Regions from separate parts of the Streptomyces sp. KMM 9044 genome, predicted to be linked through region 2. Evidence: riboswitches for the same ligand, from Rfam matches in the RefSeq annotation. Region 2 holds a riboswitch; each other region holds the start of a gene.
What was found. A riboswitch is a leader RNA that binds a small molecule or an ion and turns the genes downstream of it on or off. The one in region 2 is predicted to bind cyclic di-AMP.
Positions count from the first base shown of each region.

Region 1: another riboswitch for cyclic di-AMP. It lies ahead of HUV60_RS20250 (transglycosylase family protein); the one in region 2 lies ahead of HUV60_RS07680 (M23 family metallopeptidase).
Region 3: another riboswitch for cyclic di-AMP. It lies ahead of HUV60_RS13450 (transglycosylase SLT domain-containing protein); the one in region 2 lies ahead of HUV60_RS07680 (M23 family metallopeptidase).
Region 4: another riboswitch for cyclic di-AMP. It lies ahead of HUV60_RS17820 (M23 family metallopeptidase); the one in region 2 lies ahead of HUV60_RS07680 (M23 family metallopeptidase).

Region 1 covers NZ_CP113910.1:4,481,581-4,487,021, reverse strand. The annotation lists gene HUV60_RS20260 (FtsB family cell division protein) at 24-500, opposite strand; gene eno (phosphopyruvate hydratase) at 671-1,951, opposite strand; gene HUV60_RS20250 (transglycosylase family protein) at 2,232-2,975, opposite strand; cyclic di-AMP (ydaO/yuaA leader) riboswitch at 2,980-3,149, opposite strand; gene HUV60_RS20245 (transglycosylase family protein) at 3,481-4,398, opposite strand; gene HUV60_RS20240 (cytochrome P450 family protein) at 4,728-5,441, opposite strand, start outside.
Region 2 covers NZ_CP113910.1:1,693,875-1,699,315, reverse strand. The annotation lists gene HUV60_RS07690 (M16 family metallopeptidase) at 1-999, shown strand, start outside; gene HUV60_RS07685 (M16 family metallopeptidase) at 996-2,384, shown strand; cyclic di-AMP (ydaO/yuaA leader) riboswitch at 2,620-2,784, shown strand; gene HUV60_RS07680 (M23 family metallopeptidase) at 2,798-3,568, shown strand; gene HUV60_RS07675 (GntR family transcriptional regulator) at 3,824-4,528, shown strand; gene HUV60_RS07670 (HPr family phosphocarrier protein) at 4,721-5,002, opposite strand; gene HUV60_RS07665 (bifunctional acetate--CoA ligase family protein/GNAT family N-acetyltransferase) at 5,179-5,441, shown strand, end outside.
Region 3 covers NZ_CP113910.1:3,015,381-3,020,821, reverse strand. The annotation lists gene HUV60_RS13460 (GNAT family N-acetyltransferase) at 1-479, opposite strand, end outside; gene HUV60_RS13455 (HAD family hydrolase) at 673-1,542, shown strand; gene HUV60_RS13450 (transglycosylase SLT domain-containing protein) at 1,618-2,112, opposite strand; cyclic di-AMP (ydaO/yuaA leader) riboswitch at 2,116-2,280, opposite strand; gene HUV60_RS13445 (polyprenyl synthetase family protein) at 2,890-3,900, shown strand; gene HUV60_RS13440 (LolA family protein) at 4,160-5,428, shown strand.
Region 4 covers NZ_CP113910.1:3,943,868-3,949,308, reverse strand. The annotation lists gene HUV60_RS17825 (PrsW family intramembrane metalloprotease) at 1-972, shown strand, start outside; gene HUV60_RS17820 (M23 family metallopeptidase) at 1,075-2,109, opposite strand; cyclic di-AMP (ydaO/yuaA leader) riboswitch at 2,122-2,279, opposite strand; tRNA gene HUV60_RS17815 (tRNA-Met) at 2,605-2,678, opposite strand; gene HUV60_RS17810 (dihydrofolate reductase family protein) at 2,744-3,877, opposite strand; partial or broken gene HUV60_RS17805 (cation:proton antiporter domain-containing protein) at 4,330-4,947, shown strand; gene HUV60_RS17800 (LuxR C-terminal-related transcriptional regulator) at 5,146-5,441, opposite strand, start outside.

The DNA of each region.
Region 1 (5,441 bases), 2.8 Mb from region 2:
AGGCTACGGTCCCGGCGCCGGACTCATCGCCCGGCCGCGTCGGACCTGTCGACGCCGTCCCAGACGTTCGCGTACCAGGGGCGGTCGGCCGATCCACGGTCGGCGCGCGGCTGCTCGGCCGCGCCCGGGTCGATCACGATGTAGCCGGTCTCGCCGGGCATGACGTAGTGCAGCCGGGCGCGGACCTGCTGCTCGGCGTAGGCGTCGTCCTGCCAGCGCGCCTTCAGGTCGCGCAGCCGTTCGACCCGCTGTCTGGCCGCGTCCTGCTCCCGCTGGAGGTCGGCGATGTCGGCACGCTGGGACACGTACTGCCGCATGGGATAGGCGAGGGCCACGACCATCGAGCAGACGACCAAGGCGAGCAGCGCGGCCCGGCCGGTCAGCCGGGAGCGGCGGGCCTGGCGCTTGGTCTGCGAGCGGTAGACCCGGGCGGCGGTCTGCTCGCCGATCAGCCGGATCCTGGTCGCGGTGGAGAACCGGTCCCGGTCCTTCACGGCCATCTCCCCGCCTCCCGTTCCCCTGTCATACGCGCGTACGTCCCCGGACACGGTACGGGACCGCGTCCGGGGACGTACGGACGACCGGCCAGGACACGACGACCTCGGTCGTCACCCGGCACGGGCCGTCGGGTCGGCAGACCAGCAGACCAGCAGACCAGCAGACCAGCAGATCAGCCCTTGAACCGCGGGAAGGCGCTGCGGCCGGCGTACACCGCGGCGTCGTCGAGGATCTCCTCGATGCGCAGCAGCTGGTTGTACTTGGCGACGCGCTCGGAACGGGCCGGGGCACCGGTCTTGATCTGGCCGCAGTTGGTGGCGACGGCCAGGTCGGCGATGGTGACGTCCTCGGTCTCGCCGGAGCGGTGCGACATCATGCACTTGAAGCCGTTGCGCTGGGCCAGCTCGACGGCGTCCAGGGTCTCGGTCAGCGAACCGATCTGGTTCACCTTGACCAGCAGGGCGTTGGCCGCGCTCTCCTCGATGCCGCGGGCCAGGCGCTCCGGGTTGGTGACGAACAGGTCGTCGCCGACGATCTGGACCTTGTCGCCGAGCTTGTCGGTGAGGGCCTTCCAGCCGTCCCAGTCGTCCTCGAACAGCGGGTCCTCGATGGAGACCAGCGGGTACGCGGCGACCAGCTCGGCGTAGTACTCCGTCATCTCGGCGGCGGAGCGCTCCTTGCCCTCGAAGACGTACGTGCCGTCCTTGTAGAACTCGGAGGCGGCGACGTCGAGCGCGAGGGCGATCTGCTCGCCGGGGGTGTAACCGGCTTCCTTGACGGCCTCAAGGATGAGGTCGAGGGCCTCGCGGTTGGAGCCGAGGTTCGGGGCGAAGCCGCCCTCGTCGCCGAGGCCGGTGGACAGGCCGCGGCCCTTCAGCACCTTCTTCAGCGTGTGGTAGACCTCGGTGCCCCAGCGCAGGGCCTCGGAGAAGGACTCCGCGCCGATCGGGGCGATCATGAACTCCTGGATGTCCACATTGGAGTCCGCGTGCGAACCGCCGTTGAGGATGTTCATCATCGGCACCGGCAGCAGGTGCGCGTTGGGGCCGCCGAGGTAGCGGAAGAGGGGGAGGTCGCTGGCCTCGGAGGCGGCGTGGGCGACGGCCAGGGAGACGCCGAGGATGGCGTTGGCGCCGAGGGAGCCCTTGTTGTCGGTGGCGTCCAGGTCGAACATCGCCTGGTCGATCAGGCGCTGCTCGGTGGCGTCGTAGCCGACGAGCTCCGGGCCGATCTGCTCGATGACGGCCAGGACGGCCTTCTCGACACCCTTGCCCTGGTAACGGTCGGGGTCTCCGTCACGGAGTTCGATGGCCTCGAAGGCGCCGGTGGAGGCGCCGGACGGGACGGCGGCACGACCCGTACTGCCGTCGTCGAGGCCGACCTCGACCTCGACCGTGGGGTTACCTCGGGAGTCCAGGATTTCCCGGGCTACGACGACGTCGATGGACGGCACGAGCATCTCCTTCATGGATGTGACGTGGTTCAGCGGGGCCACGGGGGCCCTGCGGACCCGAGCCTATCCGGCCCGGGGCGATCGGCCATCCGGTCGGCCGCTTCGCGGACAGAACCGAGAGTAAATTGTTTCCGAACGGAACAAAGGCGTTTCCGGGAAACCCGGGAACGGGAGGCCCGGTCCGGCCACGGAAAAGCCCCGCCCCGGCGCGTACGGGGGGAGACGCGCCGGAGCGGGGCAGACCTTCGCGGGAACGGGGCCCGGACCCGCGGCCGGCGTCCTACTTCAGGTGCAGCTGCTGGCCCGGGTAGATGAGGTCGGCGTCCTCGACGATGTCGTCGTTCAGCTCGAACAGCTTGCCCCAGCCGCCCTTGACGTCGCGCTCCGCGGCGATCGAGCTGAGGGTGTCGCCCTTGACGACCTTGTACTCGCCGTCGCCCTTCTCGACCTTCTTGCCGGTCGGGGTGGTGACGGTCTTCTTGGCGGCCGGACGCTCGTCGGAGCGGGAGGCCTTCTGCTCGGCGGAACGCTCGGGAGCGGCCTCGGTGCTCTGCTTCTGGGACTCCTGCTCCGGGGACTGCTGCCGGGAGCCCTGCGAGGAGCCGCCGCCCTGGTCGCCCGAGCCCCCGGCGGAACCGCCACCGGTGTAGGCGGCGCTGGACAGGCCCTTGCCGCAGACCGGCCAGGCACCCTTGCCCTGGCCCGCGAGAACCTTCTCGGCGATCTCGATCTGCTGGGCCTTGCTGGCCTGGTCGGCGGTGGCGGCGTACTTCGTGCCGCCGTAGCCGGCCCAGGTGGAGCCGGAGAACTGCAGGCCGCCGTAGTAGCCGTTACCGGTGTTGATCGACCAGTTGCCACCGGACTCGCACTGGGCGACGGTGTCCCACTCGGCGGCGGTGGCGGCGGAGGCACTGCCGGCCGCCATCAGCGGGGCGGCGACGGCGGCACCGGTGACACCGGCGACGGCGATGGCACGGGTGGCCTTGGACGGACGACGGTGCTTGCCCTTGCTGGAAAACAGCATGGATGGATCCCCTCACCGACGCCTACGAGGTGAGCTGTCGGGTTCGGGCCGGTTGGGTTGCCCGGCCGCGTTCCCTTGCGGGACGCGGCTTCACCCCGAGCCGCATCCGGCGTACTTCACCGGATCCGGCGCCTACCTTGGGTCCCCCGCTCCTGCCTACGGCGCATGACGCGACGACTGTTCCCGTGCGGCCACTGGCAGGATTCGGCGTGGTGGCAGCCGGGGCCCGCGATGGCGAGCGATCACGACCGTAGACACGCCCTCGGCGGATTATCAAAGACGATCAGGGCTTCTGAGACCTATCTCTCATCATCTTTAAATCGGACATTCATCCTGAAGCGCGACTCTCCACCCCCGCCACCGACACGCTTTTCCGCACGCCGGTCCACTCGCCACCCGGCCGGCACGCCACCATCGCCCGGTCGGCGCACGGCCGACGCCCGAGCGGTCGGCCGCAGCTGTCGAAATGTCACCTTTCACATGATTCGCATCCAGGTGCGAGCCCCTAACCGAAAAGGGTGGGATTCGGGGCGGCGACACCCTCGGCCCCGTCGCCCCCGCCGTACTGGGCGAGCCATCCGCCGCCGAGAGCAAGGGAGTCGGAGGCGACCGAGGGGCCGCTCGCGGAGCCCGAGCCGGAGTCGCTCGACGGGGAGGAGCCGTCGAGGCCGCGTGTGAAGCCGAGACCGCCGCGCGAGGCATGCCGCCCCGAGGATCCGGCGTCACGGTCCGCGCGCGCTTCCTCCTCGGCGCCGGCGCCGCGGTGACGGCCGCCGCCGGAGTCCTCGCCGTCGGCCGATTCCGAAGCGTCGGCCTTCTGCCCCGACTTGTCCGAGTCGTCGTCCTTGACGGAGGGAGAAGCAGCGGAAGAGGCCTCCGCTCCTCCTTCCTTCTTCTGGCCGTCCGCGGCAGCTTCGTCGCCCTCGTCGCCCTTCGCGTCCGACGAGGAGCCGGCGGACTGGGACGGCGACGGAGTGGCGGACCTTTCGGAGCCGGACGCGCCCGGTGAGCCGCCCTCCACGCCGGTGCCGGCATCGAGCACGGACGCGTCCCGGTCCAGGCCCCCCAGCAGGCCGCAGGCTCTCCACACGCCGACACCCTGGTCGGCGAGGATCTTCTCGGCCACGGCTATCTGCTGGCCGCGGCTGGCCTGGTCGGCGCTGGTCGCGTAGTCGAGGCCGCCGTAGGCCTCCCAGTCCTCCTGGGTCAACTGCAGGCCGCCGTAGTAACCGTTGCCGGAGTTCTGGCTCCAAGAGCCGCCCGACTCGCACTCGGCCACCCGGTCCCAGGTCGAACCGTCGGCAGCACTGGCGGCGCCGGCTCCGAGGAGGGGGATCGCGATGGCCGAGCCGGTCACTCCGGCCGCGACGAGAAGAGCCGGAGCCTGGCGGGGGCGACGGTGACGACCGTTCCCGGAGAGCATGCGGAAACCTTTCGCAGGACAACAGTTACTCGCACGGCGTTTCGCCTGTGACGTTCGAAAAAGCGAGACGCCGCGCTTGAGGGGTGAACGTATAGGCAGTCGAACGTCTGTCACAAGTTCATGCCGTGCAGATCACATGAAGATCACAAAGTTGAGTGGGTGTCACCTTCACAGCCGTCCTGCCAACGGTCAACGGACCGTGCTCGAGGGGCCCTGACGGTCACGTGCGCCGTGGCCGACGGACACGCCCAGGGCTTTCCCGGATCTCTTCCGGAAGACCGTCCGGGGCATTTCGGAATGTGTCCTGGTACGCCGCCCCGTTCGCAACATCACATCGAGGGCGGGGTGAATTTCACCGGCAGCGTGCGCAGTCCGCGCATGATGAGGCCGCCGCGCCAGCGCAGTTCGGCCGGGTCCGCCGCGAGTTCGAGGTCCGGCAGCCGGGTCAGCAGTGTGGCGAGCGCGGTCTGGCCCTCCAGGCGGGCCAGCGGAGCGCCGAGGCAGTAGTGGATGCCGTGGCCGTACCCCAGATGCTGGTTGTCGCGCCGTGCGAGATCGAGTGCGTCGGGGTCGGCGAACCGCTCCGGATCACGGTCCGCGGCGGCCAGGACGACGAGGACCGGGTCGCCTGCGGAGATGTGCTGCCCGCCGAGGGCGAGCGCCTCGGTGGCGAACCGCCAGGTGGCCAGTTCCACGGGCCCGTCGTGGCGCAGGAGTTCCTCCACTCCGGTCTCCAGCAGCCCGCGCTCCCCGGCGGCGAGGGACTTCTGCAGGCGCTCGCGCTGCCCCGGGTGGGTGAGGAGGGCGTAGGTGCCGTTGCCGATGAGGTTGACGGTGGTCTCGAAGCCGGCGAACAGCAGGATGAACGCCATGGCGGCGGCCTCGTTCTCGGTGAGGTGCTCGCCGTGGTCGGAGGCGCGGATCAGGCCGGAGATGAGGTCCTCGCCGGGGGCGGGTTCGACAGGCAGTGCCTCGCGCTTGCGGTGGATCAGGTCGGCCAGGTAGCCGCGCATCTTCTTCACCGACCGGGCGACACCGCCCCT
Region 2 (5,441 bases):
CTGCTGGCCGCCCTGGACGAGGAGTCCATGGAGAACCAGCGGGACGTCGTCAAGAACGAGCGCCGCCAGCGCTACGACAACGTCCCCTACGGCACGGCCTTCGAGAGGCTGACCGCTCTCTCCTATCCGGCCGGCCACCCGTACCACCACACGCCCATCGGCTCGATGGCGGACCTGGACGCGGCCACCCTGGAGGACGCCCGCGCCTTCTTCCGCACGTACTACGCGCCGAACAACGCCGTGCTCTCCGTCGTCGGTGACATCGACCCGGAGCATACGCTCGCCTGGATCGAGAAGTACTTCGGTTCCATCCCCTCCCACGACGGCAAGCCCGAGCCCCGCGACGGCTCGCTGCCCGAGATCATTGGTGAGGAGCTGCGTGAGCTCGTCGAGGAGGAGGTCCCTGCGCGTGCGCTGATGGCGGCCTACCGGCTGCCCGAGGACGGCACCCGCGCGAGCGACGCCGCGGACCTGGCGCTCACGATCCTCGGGGGCGGCGAGTCCTCCAGGCTCTACAACCGGCTGGTACGACGGGACCGCACGGCGGTGGCGGCCGGATTCGGCCTGCTGCGGCTGGCCGGGGCGCCCTCGCTGGGCTGGCTGGACGTGAAGACGTCCGGTGACGTGGAGGTGCCCGTCATCGAGGCCGCGATCGACGAAGAGCTCGCCCGGTTCGCCGAGCAGGGGCCCACGGCCGAGGAGATGGAGCGCGCCCAGGCCCAGCTGGAGCGCGAGTGGCTGGACCGGCTCAGCACCGTCGCGGGCCGGGCCGACGAACTGTGCCGGTACGCCGTCCTGTTCGGTGACCCGCAACTCGCCCTCACCGCCGTCGGACGCATCCTCGACGTGACCGCCGAGGACGTGCGGGAGGTCGCCGAGGCCCGCCTGCGTCCCGACAACCGAGCGGTGCTCGTCTACGAGCCCGTCGCTCCCGAGGCCGGGGAGACCGAAGAAGCCGCAGCCGCCGGCACCGACGAGAACGAGGAGACGGCGAAGTGACCGAGCTCGCCACGATGGACTTCCACCCCCAGCCGCAGGCGGGCGAGGCCCGGCCCTGGGCCTTCCCGGCCCCCGAGCGCACCACCCTCGGCAACGGTCTGACGGTGCTGCGCTGTCACCGCCCCGGCCAGCAGATCGTCGCTGTCGAGGTGCTCCTCGACGCGCCCCTGGAGGCCGAGCCGGCCGGTCTCGACGGTGTCGCCACCATCACCGCGCGGGCGTTCTCCGAGGGCACCGACAAGCACTCCGCCGAGGAGTTCGCCGCCGAACTGGAGCGCTGCGGCGCGACCCTGGACGCCTACGCCGACCACCCCGGCGTCCGTCTGAGCCTCGAGGTGCCGGCCTCCCGGCTCGCCAGAGGGCTCGGGCTGCTCGCCGACGCACTCAGGGCGCCCGCGTTCGCCGACAGCGAGATCGAGCGTCTCGTCCGCAACCGCCTCGACGAGATCCCGCACGAGCTGGCCAACCCGTCCCGCCGCGCAGCCAAGGAACTCTCCAAGGAGCTGTTCCCGGCGGCGTCGCGCATGTCCCGCCCGCGCCAGGGCACCGAGGAGACGGTCACCGGCATCGACTCGGCGGCCGTACGCGCCTTCTACGAGAAGCACGTCCGTCCCGCGACCGCCACCGCGGTGGTCGTCGGCGACCTCACCGGCACCGACCTGGACGAGCTGCTCGGCGACACCCTCGGAGCCTGGACCGGATCGGCCGCCCAGCCGCAGCCCGTCGCGCCGGTCGCCGCCGACGACACGGGCCGCGTCGTGATCGTGGACCGCCCCGGTGCCGTACAGACGCAGCTGCTCATCGGCCGCGTCGGCGCGGACCGGCACGACCGCGTGTGGCCCGCGCAGGTGCTCGGCACCTACTGCCTCGGCGGCACCCTCACCTCCCGCCTGGACCGCGTCCTGCGCGAGGAGAAGGGCTACACCTACGGTGTGCGGTCGTTCGGCCAGGTCCTCAGGTCCGCCCCGGACGGCGCCGGCGCGTCGCTGCTCGCCATCAGCGGTTCCGTCGACACCCCGAACACAGGCCCTGCCCTGCAGGACCTGTGGACGGTGCTGAGCACCCTCGCCGCGGAGGGCCTCACCGACGCCGAACGCGACGTCGCCGTGCAGAACCTGGTGGGCGTGGCACCGCTCAAGTACGAGACCGCCGCGGCTGTCGCCGACACCCTCGCCGACCAGGTGGAGCAGCACCTGCCCGACGACTACCAGGCCGAGCTGTACCGGCGGCTCGCCGCCACCGGCACCGTGGAGGCGACCGCGGCGGTAGTGAACGCCTTTCCGGTGGACCGCCTCGTGACCGTCCTGGTCGGCGACGCGGCGCAGATCAAGGAGCCCGTCGAGGCGCTCGGTATCGGCGAAGTCACGGTGGTGTCCGCCGAGTAGACGGCCCGTCGGCGCGCTGTCGGCGGCCGTCCGGCCGCACACCGTACGCGCACGCGCGCGGGGCTCTGGTGACGCGAACGCCACCAGGGCCCCTTTGTGTCCGAATTGGGATGGGAGGTACCTGTATGACCTGTGGGATGTGCTACAAAAACCGGGATTCGTTTGGGAATTGAAAGACGTCCCGCTTAGCGTCAGGCGGTCTGTTCGTCGGGCAGTGCGCCGCACCCGCGGCACCGGACAGTCATCGCCGAGTCCCCGTACGGTGCGAACCAGGGGAGCCGGGGACCCATCAGCAGTCCCTGGGGTGAATCGGACGCCCGCGCGTGTCGCGAGGGGGTCCGTAGGAGACCTTCCTGCTCCGAACCCGTCAGCTAACCCGGTAGGCGAGAAGGAAGGAAAGGACCACCCTGTACATGGCGTTCACCCGCGCCACCGGGAAGCACCGTCGTCCCAGCCGTGTGCATCGCGGCACCGCCAAGGCGGCGGGCGTCGCGGCTCTCACCAGCACCGGTGTCATCGGCTCCCTCTCCGCTCCGGCGCTCGCCGCCGAACCCGCCGCACAGACCGGCCTGACCCCCGTGGTCACCATGGGCGACGAGGTCGCCGCCAGGGTCGACGCCCAGGCCTCCGCCCAGCACGAGGCCGCACGCGAGGCGGCCCAGGCCGCCGCGCGCGTAGCCGCCGAGGAGGCGGCCAGGGAGAAGGCGGCCGAGGCGGCCGCCAAGGCCCGTGAGGCCGAGGAACGCGCCGCGCGTGAGGCCGAGCGCAAGCGTCTCAACACCTTCGTGTCCCCGATCGCGGGCTCCTACGTCTCGACCGGCTACCTGTCCGGCGGTGCCGTCTGGTCCTCCGGCACCCACACCGGTGTCGACTTCCACGCCGCGAGCGGTACCCCCGTGCTCTCGGTCGGTATGGGCACCGTCGTCGAGGCCGGCTGGGGCGGCGCCTACGGCAACCAGGTCGTGATCAAGATGCACGACGGCACGTACACCCAGTACGGCCATCTGTCGTCCGTCGGTGTCTCGGTGGGCCAGCAGGTCACCCCGGGCCAGCAGATCGGCGTCTCCGGCGCCACCGGCAACGTCACCGGCGCGCATCTGCACTTCGAGGCCCGCACCACCGCCGAGTACGGCTCCGACATCGACCCCGTCGCGTACCTCCGTGCTCACGGCGCGAACGTCTGACCGGGGGCGCGTCTCCCTGACCTCCGTGTACACCTCGATGTCCGCGTGATCACCTGACGCCCCAGGTGCCCGTTTTCCGTGGAACGGCCCCGGCTCGGCTCTCCGAGTCGGGGCTTTCGGCGTTTCCGGCTGCCCGTTGTCCAAAAAATGGACATGATTCCCGGTCCGCCGTCGGAAATTCCCGCGCGTTGCAATAGAGTCACGGAGCAGGTGTCACCCGTTGACGTTATGCGGGGATTAATTCGGAGGTCGGTCATGCGTATTCCGGCGCACTCGGTGTGCACGGCGATCCGGGACGACATCGTCTCGGGTGTCTACGAGCGTGGCGGCCGGCTGACCGAGGAGCTCCTCGCCCGCCGCTACGGTGTCTCGCGCGTCCCCGTCCGGGAGGCCCTGCGCACCCTGGAGGCCGAGGGCTTCGTGGTCACCCGGCGGCACGCGGGCGCGTGCGTCGCGGAACCCACCGAGCAGGAGGCCGCCGACCTGCTGGAGATGCGGCTGCTGCTGGAGCCGCTCGGTGCCCTGCGTGCCGCGCAGCGCCGCACCGAGGCCCATCTGAAGGTGCTGCGCGGCCTGGTCCGGCTGGGCCAGGAGCGGGCCCGGCAGGGCAGCAGCGACGACCTGCGCTCACTGGGCGGCTGGTTCCACGAGACGCTCGCCCAGGCGTCCGGCAGTCCGGCGCTGACGTCGACGCTGATCCAGTTCCGGCACAAGATCGGCTGGATGTACGAGGTGCGCGGGACGAGGGATCCCATGGAGTGCTGGGCGGAGCACGGCGCGATCGTCGACGCCGTGGTGCGCGGTGACGGTGAGCGCGCGCGTGCGGTCATGGCACTGCACACCGAGCGCGCCACCGCCGCCCACCGGCTGCGCTTCACCGCGAGGGCCGACCGGACGGCCCGCCCCGAGCGCGTGAGGAACTCGCAACACCCCGTAAACACACCGAGTCTCCGGCATTAACACAAAGACCGTATACAAGAGAATGTAATTCGGCGGAAGTGGAATCCGCCTGCCATTTTTCGTGAGCGCGGGATTGCGTGTGGGGGAGCGGTGCGCGGGGAAACCGGCGGGCAGGTGAACCGGAGATCACGGAAAACAACGGAGCCGCGTCGCCCGCAAGGGGTGACGCGGCTCTGTCCGCTGCCGGGTGTTTCACACGGTCTCGGGGAGTTCCTCGAGCCCTTCGGAGACCAGCTTCGCCAGCCGGTCGAGGGCGGCGTCGGCCCCCTCGGCGTCGGAGGCGAGGACGATCTCCTCGCCCCCCTGGGCGCCCAGACCCAGAACGGCCAGCATGGAGGCCGCGTTGACGGGGTTGCCGCCGGCCTTGGCGATCGTCACCGGGACGCCTGTCGCCGTGGCGGATCGGACGAAGATGGAGGCGGGGCGGGCATGGAGGCCCTCGGCCCAGCCAACGTTGACGCGGCGCTCAGCCATGTGTTGCTGCCCTTCGGAGTTCATGTTGTCTAGACCAGTTTTCCATATCGTGAAGCAAGCCGGGGAAGGGCACTCGCTCCCACTCCCCGGCGGCACCGGACCGCGGCCTCGGTCCGGTGCGTGCCCCCACAGACTGCCTCGCGCCGTTGTCGTACGCGAGCCGTATTCTGGGGCCCATGCAGACCTCGTCGGACCGGCACGAGTATCCCGCCCACTGGGAGGCCGACGTGGTGCTGCGCGACGGCGGCACCGCGCGGGTCCGCCCCATCACCGTCGACGACGCCGAGCGCCTGGTCAGCTTCTACGAGCAGGTGTCGGACGAGTCGAAGTACTACCGCTTCTTCGCGCCCTACCCCCGCCTGTCCGCCAAGGACGTGCACCGCTTCACGCACCACGACTTCGTGGACCGGGTGGGGCTCGCAGCCACCGTGGGCGGCGA
Region 3 (5,441 bases), 1.3 Mb from region 2:
TCCTTGGCCAGGGTGGTCTTCAGGAACTTCGGCGACTGGGTGCGCAGGACGGACTCGTAGGTCTCGTAGCCCTTCTCCACGGCGATGACGAAGGTGGCGTGTTCCTGGGCCGCCTGCGGGACGAAGAGGGTCTGGTCCGCTTCCAGGTTGTCGAAGGCGAAGCTCGACACCGAGCAGGCACGCAGCAGGTCACCGGTCTCCAGCACGAGACCCGGCCGCAGGACGGCGCCCTGGCAGTCCGAGACCCCGAGCCCGATCGCCCGGCCCTGCCCCCACGCGCCCCGCTCGTACGGCAGGAAGCCGGCCGGCTCGGCGGACGCTCCCTCGTACAGCACCGCGACCCGGGCCTGCGGCCGCACCCCGGACACGGCGGCGGCGAACTCCGGTTCCATGAAAGGGCTGCGCGGTGCCTCCGAGGCGGCGCGCAGCTCACGCCATCGCTCCCGCTCCCCCTCGCCGAGCTCGTCGAGCCCCAGCACACGTGTGCGTCCACCGCTCACCTGACCCCCCGATCAAGTCCCCCCGGACACTTGGAAGGTACCGCCAGGACCACGAGGACGGTAGGTAGCGGCTCATGTTGCCGCCAAGTGGTGCAGAGGCCGCGATCGGTGCGCGGGGCGGGCGTCCCGAGCGCGGTGAGTCGAGGGCGCGCGGTGTCCGTATTCTCTGATCATGGCCGCACCCACCGATTGCTCGCTCATCGCCACCGACCTGGACGGGACGCTGCTGCGCGGCGACGACACCCTCTCCGACCGCTCCCTCGCCGCGCTGGCGCTGGTGGCGCGGGCCGGTGTCCGGCACCTCGTGGTGACGGGGCGCCCGGCGCCCAGAGTGAGGCCGCTCCTGGACGACCTGGGGTCCACGGGGCTCGCGGTGTGCGCACAGGGCGCGCAGGTGTACGACGCCGGCACGGACCGGCTGCTGTGGTCGATCACCCTGGACCGGGAACTGGCGGAGACCACCCTCGGCAAGATCGAGGCCGAGGCCGGGGAGCTCTACGCCGCGGTCGACCAGAACGGGGTGGACGGGCTCACCCTGATCGAGTCGGGCTACCTGATGCCGCACCCGACGCTGCCCGCGGTGCGGGTCGCACGGCGGGACGATCTGTGGGTCCGGCCGATCAGCAAGGTGCTGTTGCGCCATCCCGACCTGACCGACGACGAGTTGGCGGCGACGGCCCGTGCGGCGGTCGGCTCGCTGGCCACGGTCACGATGTCGGGTCCGGGCACCGTGGAACTCCAGCCGTGCGGTGTCACCAAGGCGACGGGTCTCGCGCTGGCCGCCGAGCACCTGGGGCTGGATCCGGAGCGGACCGTCGCCTTCGGCGACATGCCCAACGACATTCCGATGTTCGACTGGGCGGCCCACGGAGTCGCCATGGCCAACGCACACCCCGCGCTCAAGGCGGTGGCCGACGAGGTGACCACGTCGAACGAGGACGACGGCGTGGCCGTCGTCCTCGAGCGGTTGTTCGGCGGAGCGGAGCCGCGCGTGCCCCAACACGTGCTGCCCCGCCCCAGGTCCGGGAATGTGTCCCGGTAGGCCTCGGCGTCCGCCGGTGTGGCCGGTGCCGCCGGCGTTCCGACGGGCCCGGACGTATCGGATGTCTCAGGTGTCTCAGTAGGCACCGAAGACGTTGTCGATGGAGCCGTAGCGGTCTGCCGCGTAGTTGCAGGCCGCCGCGATGTTCGCGACCGGGTCGAACGGGTCGAAGGCCGTGCCGGGCACGTGGTACGCCTGGAAGGTCGGGTCGATGACCTGGAGCAGGCCCTTCGACGGGGTGCCGGCCATGGCATTGGAGTCCCACAGGTTGATGGCCTGCGGGTTGCCGGACGACTCGCGCAGGATGTTGCGGTGGATGGAGTCGTAGCCGCCGGGGATGCCGTGCTGCGCCATGACGGACAGCGACTCGCGGATCCAGCCGTCGAGGTTGTCCGGGTACGCGGTCACGGTGCCGGCGGCGGCAGGGGTGGACGTCGCGGCAGCGGCGGGCGCGGCCGAGGCGGCGGTGGCGCCGAACAGCGGGAGGGCGACCGCCGCGACACCGGCGACGGCGAAGGAGCGGACGAGGCGGGAGCGGCCGAAGCGGCGGGGCGGACCGGATGCGGTCATGTCTGTGTTCCTCTCCTACGCCTGCGAGGTGAGCTGTCGGGTTCGGGCGGGAGAGTGCCCGGCCGTGCCCGTGCGGGCATGGCTTCACCCCGAGCCGTTCCGGGTGCGCACCGGTCCGGCGGCTTACCTGGGTCCCCCGCTCCTGCCGTGCGTGAGTGAGTTCGTCGATGGGTGGCGCGGGCGGCGGCAGGATTCGGCGTCCGCCCGACAAGCCGGGAACGTATGCGAGTCCACTTGTCGGAAACAAGTGCGACGATCACGGATCGCGCCGCTTGATCTTGTTCCGGGGGTTTTGGGGTACTTGATCCCTTGAGGGCGTCAAGGGTCAACTCGCTTTCGGGGCAAGGGAAAGCGTGGGCAGGTGTGAGGGGCGGGCGCGCCGGGGCGCGCGTGACTCACTTCACTGGACGCGCCACGCGGAAGCATTTGCCGCCAAGGGGAATTGGCTTGACAATCGCGACAAAGGGGACCGCGGGATCGGGTGGGTCGGATGGGGTGGGTGGCGGGCGGGGCTGCGCGTCGAGGGCGGGCCGCTACGCCCGAAAGATGGCGAATATCCTTTGTCGTCAACTGGTCAGGAACGATCTGGTGGTGATCCGATATGGGAGGGCGCCGTGAGGCGCCGTCCGCGTGTGTGCGGGTGAGGCCGGGGAATGTGGGTGCTGGCGGTGATCGAAACATGACCGGATACGCTGACTCGAGTGACGTCAGCGACCTATCGACAAACTGTGCAAGACGTCTAGGCGTCAGTGGACACCAGCAGACAGGAGACCCCTCGTGACCGTCGTCGGGCCGTTCGGGCTGAGCGTGCGGGACCAGGCTCTGGAGGCCGATGTCCAGGCCGGAATGACGGCTGTCGAGGAAGGGCTGCTCGAGGCCACGAAGAGTGAGGTCCCCTTCATCACCGAGGCCGCCCAGCACCTGGTGCGGGCCGGTGGCAAGCGGTTCCGGCCGCTGCTCGTGACGCTCGCCGCCCAGTTCGGCGACCCCTACGCACCCGGTGTCGTACCGTCCGCCGTGGTCGTGGAGCTGACCCACCTGGCCACGCTGTACCACGACGACGTGATGGACGACGCCACCGTACGGCGCGGGGTGCCCAGCGCCAACACCCGATGGGGCAACTCCGTCGCGGTCCTCACCGGCGACTTCCTCTTCGCGCGCGCGTCGCACATCCTGGCCGACCTGGGCCCGGAGGCCGTACGGGTGCAGGCCGAGGCGTTCGAGCGCCTGGTCACCGGTCAGATCCTGGAGACCGCGGGGCCGCAGGAGGGCCGGGACCCGGTCGACCACTACCTGGACGTCCTCGGCGGCAAGACCGGCTCGCTGGTCGCCGTCGCCTGCCGGTTCGGCGCCATGATGTCCGGCGCGAACGACACGGTCGTGGATGTGCTGACTCAGTACGGCGAGCGGCTCGGGGTCGCCTTCCAGCTCGCCGACGACGTACTGGACATCGCCTCCGACTCCCACGAGTCCGGCAAGACCCCGGGCACCGACCTGCGCGAGGGCATTCCGACGCTGCCCGTGCTGCGGCTGCGCGAGCGGGCGGCCCGGCTGGGGCTGGCCGAGGACATCGCCCTGCGCGAGCTGCTCGACTCCGACCTCGGCGACGACGCCCGGCATGCCGAGGCGCTGCGGCTGCTGCGTGCCCACCCCGCGCTGGAGCAGGCCCGCCGGGACACCGTGCGCTACGCGGAGGAGGCGCGTTCGGCGCTGGCCCCGCTGCCGGAGTGCGAGTCGAAGACGGCCCTGGTCGAGCTGTGCGACGCGGTGGTGCACCGGGCCGGCTGACCCGCCGCCGTCCCGTCCGCCGCCGCCCCCGGACCTCGACCCCTACTGGTCGGGTACCGAAACAACGCCCCGTGTCATACCGCAGTAGTACACGGAGTTGAGTCCGGGGTCTGACGCATCTGCCCGCCGGGTTTGGTCAGATGGAAGACGACGGACATCACCACTCCTCACCGATTCGGGTGAGAATGGCGGCTCAGGGTGTGACTGGTGTGAGCGACACGAGACGCAGGCCGCCGCCGACCACGGAGGTAAGGCACACATGGCACCGTATGAATCCGACGACACGACGACCGCTCGTCAGGCCGGCGAGGCCGACGAGCGGGGCGCGGGCCGGCGCAGGGCCGCGCGGTACGTCGTTCCGGTCACGGTGATAGGAGTGGCGGCCGTGACCATCGGGCTCGTCCCCGCGATCGCCGACTCCGGCGACCCGGACCTGCCGAAGATCACCGCCGCGCAACTCATCGAGAAGATCGCCCAGTCGGACGTCGAGCAGCTGTCCGGCACCGTGAAGATCACTACCGACCTCGGGCTGCCGGACCTCGGCGGCCTGGAGAACAGCCTGGCCTCCGGCGCCATGGGCCGGGGCGATGCCGACGGTTCCTCCGCCGACCCGACGGCCAAGCTCACCGAGCTGGCGTCCGGCACGCACACCCTGCGCATCGCGGCCGACGGCCCCGAGCGGCAGAAGGTGTCGCTGCTCGGGAGCGCGTCCGAGTACAGCCTGATCCACAACGGCGAGGACGTCTGGGGCTACGACAGCGAGTCCAACGAGGTCTTCCACGGCACCACCGACGGGTCCGCCGGGGACGAGGGCCAAGAGCACCAGCGCCCGGCCATGCCGAAGGACTTCGCCGAGGAGGCGCTGAAGTCGGTCGACGACACCACGTCCGTCACCGTCGACGGCACCGCGCAGGTGGCCGGCCGGGACGCGTACAAGCTGGTCGTCAAGCCCAGGCAGTCCGGCTCCACGGTCGGCGCCATCAGCATCGCGGTGGACCACAGGACCGGTACGCCGCTGAAGTTCACGCTGACCCCGGCGAGCGGCGGTGCCGCCGTCGTGGACGTCGGCTTCACCAAGGTCAGCTTCGACCGGCCCGCCGCGTCGACCTTCGACTTCACCCCGCCCAAGGGCGCCAAGGTGACCGAGGAGGGCGAGCCGGACGGCGGTGAGCAGGGCGGTGAGCAGGGCGGTGACGAGAGGGGAAGGGAGTACGGGAAGCCGCAGGGTGCCTCGAAGTCCGAGGAGGACCTGGCCAAGGGCCTCGACGGACTGGAGGTGCTCGGCGAGGGCTGGAACTCCGTCGCCACCTTCGACACCGGCGCGGAGGGCGGTCTGCCGACCGGCTCCGGAGGCGGGGACCTCGACGGCTTCCTCGGCTCGTTCGGCGACCAGGTGAAGGGCGGGTTCGGCACGGGCACCATGTTCAGCACCCGCCTGGTCAACGCCCTGCTCACCGAGGACGGCAAGGTCTACGTGGGCGCCGTCACCAAGGACACCCTGGTGAAGGCGGCCAACGAGGCGAAGTAACCCGGCCAGCGGC
Region 4 (5,441 bases), 2.2 Mb from region 2:
GCGCTCGGCGCGACCGTGATAGCCCCGGTCGTGGAGGAGTCCGTGAAGGCCGCCGCCGTCCTGCTGGTCTTCCTGTTCTGCAGACGCGACTTCACCGGAGTCCTCGACGGCGTGGTGATAGCCGGGGTCACCGCCACCGGCTTCGCCTTCACCGAGAACATCCTCTACCTCGGTACCGCCTTCGGCACCGACCAGCTCACCGGCGGCAGCGGCGTCTCCTCCGTCACCGCGGCGACGTTCTTCGTCCGCGTCGTCATGTCGCCCTTCGCACACCCGCTCTTCACGGTCCTCACCGGCATCGGCTTCGGAATGGCCGCGCTCGCCGCCCGGCGGCGCCGCCCGGTGCGCGTCCTGCTCCCGCTCGGCGGCCTGCTGCTCGCGATGGGCGTGCACGCCCTGTGGAACGCCTCCTCGGCCCTCGGCGGGTACGGCTTCTTCGCCGTGTACGCGGCGTTCATGGTGCCGTCGTTCGGCCTGCTGACCTGGCTGGTGGTGTGGACCCGGCAGCGCGAGCTGCGGACCGTACGGGAGGAACTGCCCGCGTACGTCAGGGCCGGCTGGCTGACCCCCGCACAGCCCTACGCGCTCGGCTCGATGCGGGCCCGGCGCATCGCCCGGCGGTACGCGCACCGGCACGGCGGCCGGGCCGCTGCCCGCGCGGTGGCGCAGTACGGGGCGTACGCGACATCGCTGGCGTTCCTGCGGCACCGGGGGCGCCGCGGCCGCGCGGACGCGGACTTCGTCGTACGGGAGCACGAACTGCTGCGCGAGATGTGGCACCGCCGCGACACGGCCCGCCCGGCCCTGGAGCACGCGGCCCGAGCCACCGCGCCGCCCGCCCCGCCCTGGCCGGTGTACGGGCCGTACGGGCCGTACGGGCCGTACGGGCCGTACGGCCCGTACAAAGGGTACGGCGCCGTGGACCCCGGCCACCCGGCGTCCGGGCCGAACCCGTACGCGTACCGCCCCTGAAACGCCGGACCGGCAGTCCTGACGTCGGGGGGTCGTCGTCAGGACTGCCGGGGCTGTGGCTGCGTGGGGTGCAGGGCGCGAAGACCGGCCGGGGCCGGGGTCTCAGACGGTGAGGCCCTTCGACTGCATCCAGGCCATCGGGTCGATGCCCGAGGCGGAACCGGCCGGGTGCACCTCCATGTGGAGGTGGGCCCCGGTCACGTTGCCGGTGGCGCCGACGCGGCCGATCACATCGCCGGTGTTGACCTGCTGGCCGACACTGACACTGATGGAGGACTGGTGGGCGTACCAGATCTCGGTGCCGTCGTCGAGGGTCAGCACGGTCTTGTAGCCGTACGAGCCGTCCCAGCCGGCGGAGGTGATCGTGCCGGTGTGGACGGCCTTGAGCAGGGTGCCGGTGGGGGCGGCGAGATCCAGGCCCGTGTGCTGGCCGGAGGACCAGTAGGCGCCGGCCTGACCGAAGGTCGAGGAGATGGTGTACGAGGAGGTGGGCAGCGTGTACTGCCTGGCCAGTTCGGCGAGACGCTCGGCCTCGGCCTTCTTCGCGGCCTCCTCCTCCGCCTCCTTCTTCGCGGCGGCGGCCTTCTCCTCGGCCTCCTTCTTCGCGGCGGCGGCCTTCTCCTCGGCCTCCTTCTCCGCCTTCGCGGCGGCCTCGGCGGCGGCCTTGTCCTCGGCCTGGCTCTGCTGTTGCTCGACCTGCGCCATGATCCGGGCGCGCAGCACCTCGCCGGCGTCGGAGGCACTGCCCTGCTCGGCCTCGTCGGCGACCGCACCGATGCTGCTGAGCGGGGTGGCGGAGCCCTCAGGGGTTTCCTCGTCGGAGATGAGGGAACCAACAGAGGGAAGGTCCGGCACGGAGATGGAGACCGGCGGCTTGCCGGTCTGGGCGCTGGCCATGCCGCCACCGGCGACAGCGGCTATGACACCGACGCCCAGAACGGTGGAGCTACGGGCGAGGCCTCCGCCGCGCTGCTTGCCGACACGATGCCGGCCGCGCACGGGACGAACGGACTCCTCGGTGGGGTTCCACTCCTCGAAGGGGCCCTCGTCGGCGCGGATGCCGCCGTAGCCGAAGGTGTCGCTGTCGCGCCGGCTCGGCGTGAAGGGGGCCTCGGGGGCAGGCCGGTTGGACGCCACGTGGGGCGCACTCCTTTCCTTCCTTCTCGCCTACCGGGTTAGCTGACGGGTTCGGAGCAGGAAGGTCTCCTACGCGCGTATACCGCCCGTGTCTCCACGGGCGCATCCGTGCGATTCACCCCAAGATGTTGGTTCCCCGGTTCCCTTGCGGGATTCGGCGCGTGCGCACGGAGCCGACTCGTGTGACGGCTGGGACGACCGCGCTGCGTTATCGAACGTTAATAGACGCGAGGGCCGTATTCCAAGCCGTTCTTCTTGATCGTTAACGATTCCCGCACGGACTTAAGCGCCACGGATGGCCAAAACCGGGCGAGTCGACTTCACCGTCCTCGTCACACTCGGGCTGACGATGCGTCAGTTGTCATGCGCAACGAGGCGACCCGGTCACCTGGGGTGACATCTGCGCGGAACCACCCCGGGACGCGCTCCCGAAACGGGACGGACGCAAACGGCCGAGGGCCGGAACCCCTTCGGATTCCGGCCCTCGGCCTTCAGTAGCGGGGACAGGATTTGAACCTGCGACCTCTGGGTTATGAGCCCAGCGAGCTACCGAGCTGCTCCACCCCGCGTCGTTGTGTTCACCAGCATACGGCATCCGCGGGACACTCCGCACACGGGTTGCCGCCGCCCCGCGTCACCCGCCGATCAGATGGCCGTTCGGCGCCTCGGCGGCCTCCTCGTGCTCCGGCAGAACGACGACCAGGGCGCCCTCCGCGGTCAGCACCCCGCTGCCGTCGGCGCCCGTCACGAAGGTGTCCGGCTCCCGCCACGCGGTGACCACCCGCCGTACCCCCGCGTCCAGGATCAGCCGGGCACAGGACACCGGGCGGGAGGCGCGGCGGGCGCAGGGTTCCAGACTGGAGTACATGGTGGCGGTCGTGAGCCGCGGGTCCGCAGGGTCGATCCTGGCGAGGGCGGCCTCCTCGGCGTGCACCACCGGATCGCCGCCCTCGCGGGAATGGCCCCGTGCCAGCTCGGTGCCGTCGGCCGCGACGACCACCGCGCCCACGCTGAACGCCGTCTTCGAGGGCGGGCACCGCCTTGCCCGTTCACAGGCGAGAGCCAGCCAGTGGTGGTCGGCGGCGACGGGGAGCGGGCCGGCGCCGGGGGCGGTGGGCTCGTAGCGCATGAGGACGACGTCGCCGATCGGCCGGGTCTCCAGCAGTCGCAGCCGGCCGCCCTGGTAGGTCCCGGGCCCGAAGAGGCGGGCGGCGTCCGGGTCGCCGACGAAGAGCGGGGCGAGGACCAGTTGGAGCTCGTCGGCGAGACCCTGGGTGAGGAGCTGGGTGTGGATCAGGCCGCCGCCCTCGACCATGAGCCGCCGTACGCCGTACACGTCGTACAGGTGCGTCAGAAGGCGGCGCCAGTCGAGCTCGGCGCCGAGTGGCACGACGTCGGCGGCGAGACCGTGGGCGCGGGCGCGTTCGGCGCCCTTGCCGGTCGTGTAGAGGACCTTCGCGCCACCGGTGTGCCAGAACCGCGCCGCCGGGTCCAGGTCGCCCGAGCCACTGACGGTGACCTTCAGCGGGTAGGCGGGCCTGCCCCCGGCGGTCCGGGCGGCACGCCGCTCGGGCGCGTTGACCAGCAGCCGGGGGTTGTCGGCCCGGATCGTGCCGGCACCGACCAGGATCGCGTCCGCCGACGCCCGTACCTCGTCGACCCGGTCGAAGTCCTCCGGGCCGGACAGCAGCAGCCGCTCGGGACCGGTGTCGTCGAGATACCCGTCGAGCGAGACGGCGGCGGACAGCAGGACGTACGGGTGCGGCATCGACGGTGCTCCTGACGGGGACGGCGGACGGGGCGGGGCGGGACCGGCCCGGGTGAAGAGAGTCTTGCACCCGGTGTGTTCCCGCGCGGGGGGAAGCCGTACGGTGTGCCACCGCCACGTGGCGCGAGACCGTACGGCGTGGAAACGCGCGGCGCCCCCGCCGCACCCGGCAACCGGCCCGTGATGAGGGCCCTTCCCCACACCTCATGGGTGTCGTCCGCCACCCCGTTTGGGTGGTGTCACGGATGGCGGGCGCCCGGGGCCGGATATGAGCGTGGAGGAACACCGGGCCCCGGCCCCGGCACACACCGGCCGGGGCCGCTCCGCACCCGGGAACGTACCGACCGCGGCCCCGCGCGGCGAAGAACCCCCACCGACACGAAGGGGCAGTCCCCACTCGGGTCGGTCGAGCAGATCCCGCTCCGTCCCCGTGCTGTGGAAGGTGGTGACCCGTGGGACATGCCGACACTCTGCTCGCCATGGGCGGCGCGTTCCTCGCCGCAGCGTTCCTCGCCCGCCTCGGCAGCCGGATCGGGCTCCCGACGATCCCCGTCCCCCTGTTCATGCTCGCCGGCATTCTGCTCGGCCCGCACACACCGGGGCTGGTCCTGGTCGGGGACGCCCACGACTTCTCGATGCTGTCGGCGCTCGGTCTCGTCCTGCTGCTCTTCTACCTCGGCCTGGAGTTCCACCTCGACGACCTGAGACGAGGCGGCAAACAGCTCATCAGCGCCGGTGGCATCTACCTGGCGCTCAACGTCGGCGCCGGGCTGGGATTCGGGTTCGCCCTCGGCCGGGGAACGCGGGAGGCCCTGGTGCTCGCCGGGGTGCTCGGCATCTCGTCCTGCGCGATCGTCACGAAGATCCTCATCGAGCTGGGTCACATCAGCCGGCCCGAGACCCGGCTCCTCCTCGGTGTCACCGTCGTGGCCGCCATGGCCACCGGCGCGGGGCTCGACGACCGGCTCACGCCGTTCATCGCCGGATACGTCCTCGTCCTCGCCGTGCTCGGCCCGGTGCTCGCCCAGCAGTCCCGTCTGCTCGCGCACGCCCTGCGCGCCGCCCAGGCACGGCTGCCCGACTGCGGCTCCTCCCGGGACGCCGGGCCCGGTCCGGGCGCCGGTCCCTCATCGGGCACGGGGCTCCCCCCGGGCCTGGACGCAGCCCCCGACGGAAACCCGGACGCCGGACCCGTGCCCGGACGGGAGCCCGCCGAAGCCGAGCGCTAGGGCCCCGGCCGCCGGGCCCCGGAGAACAGAAGCGCCCGGTCAGGGTTCGATCAGTCCCACCCGGATGGCGTACCGGGTGAGTTCCAGCCGGTCCTTCAGGTCGAGTTTGGCCGGCAGGATCGCGCGGTGGCGCTCCACGGTCTTGGGGCTGATGACGAGGAGGTCGGCGATCTGCTGCGAGGTGTTCCCCTCGGCGACCAGCTTGAGGATCTCCTCCTCGCGGTCGGTGATGGCCTTGGCGGGCAGGTTCCGGCCGTCCCGGGCGAGCTCGAGGTAGTTGCGGATGAGGGCGTTGACGGCGCCCGGGCAGAGGAACGGCTCGCCTCGCATGGTGG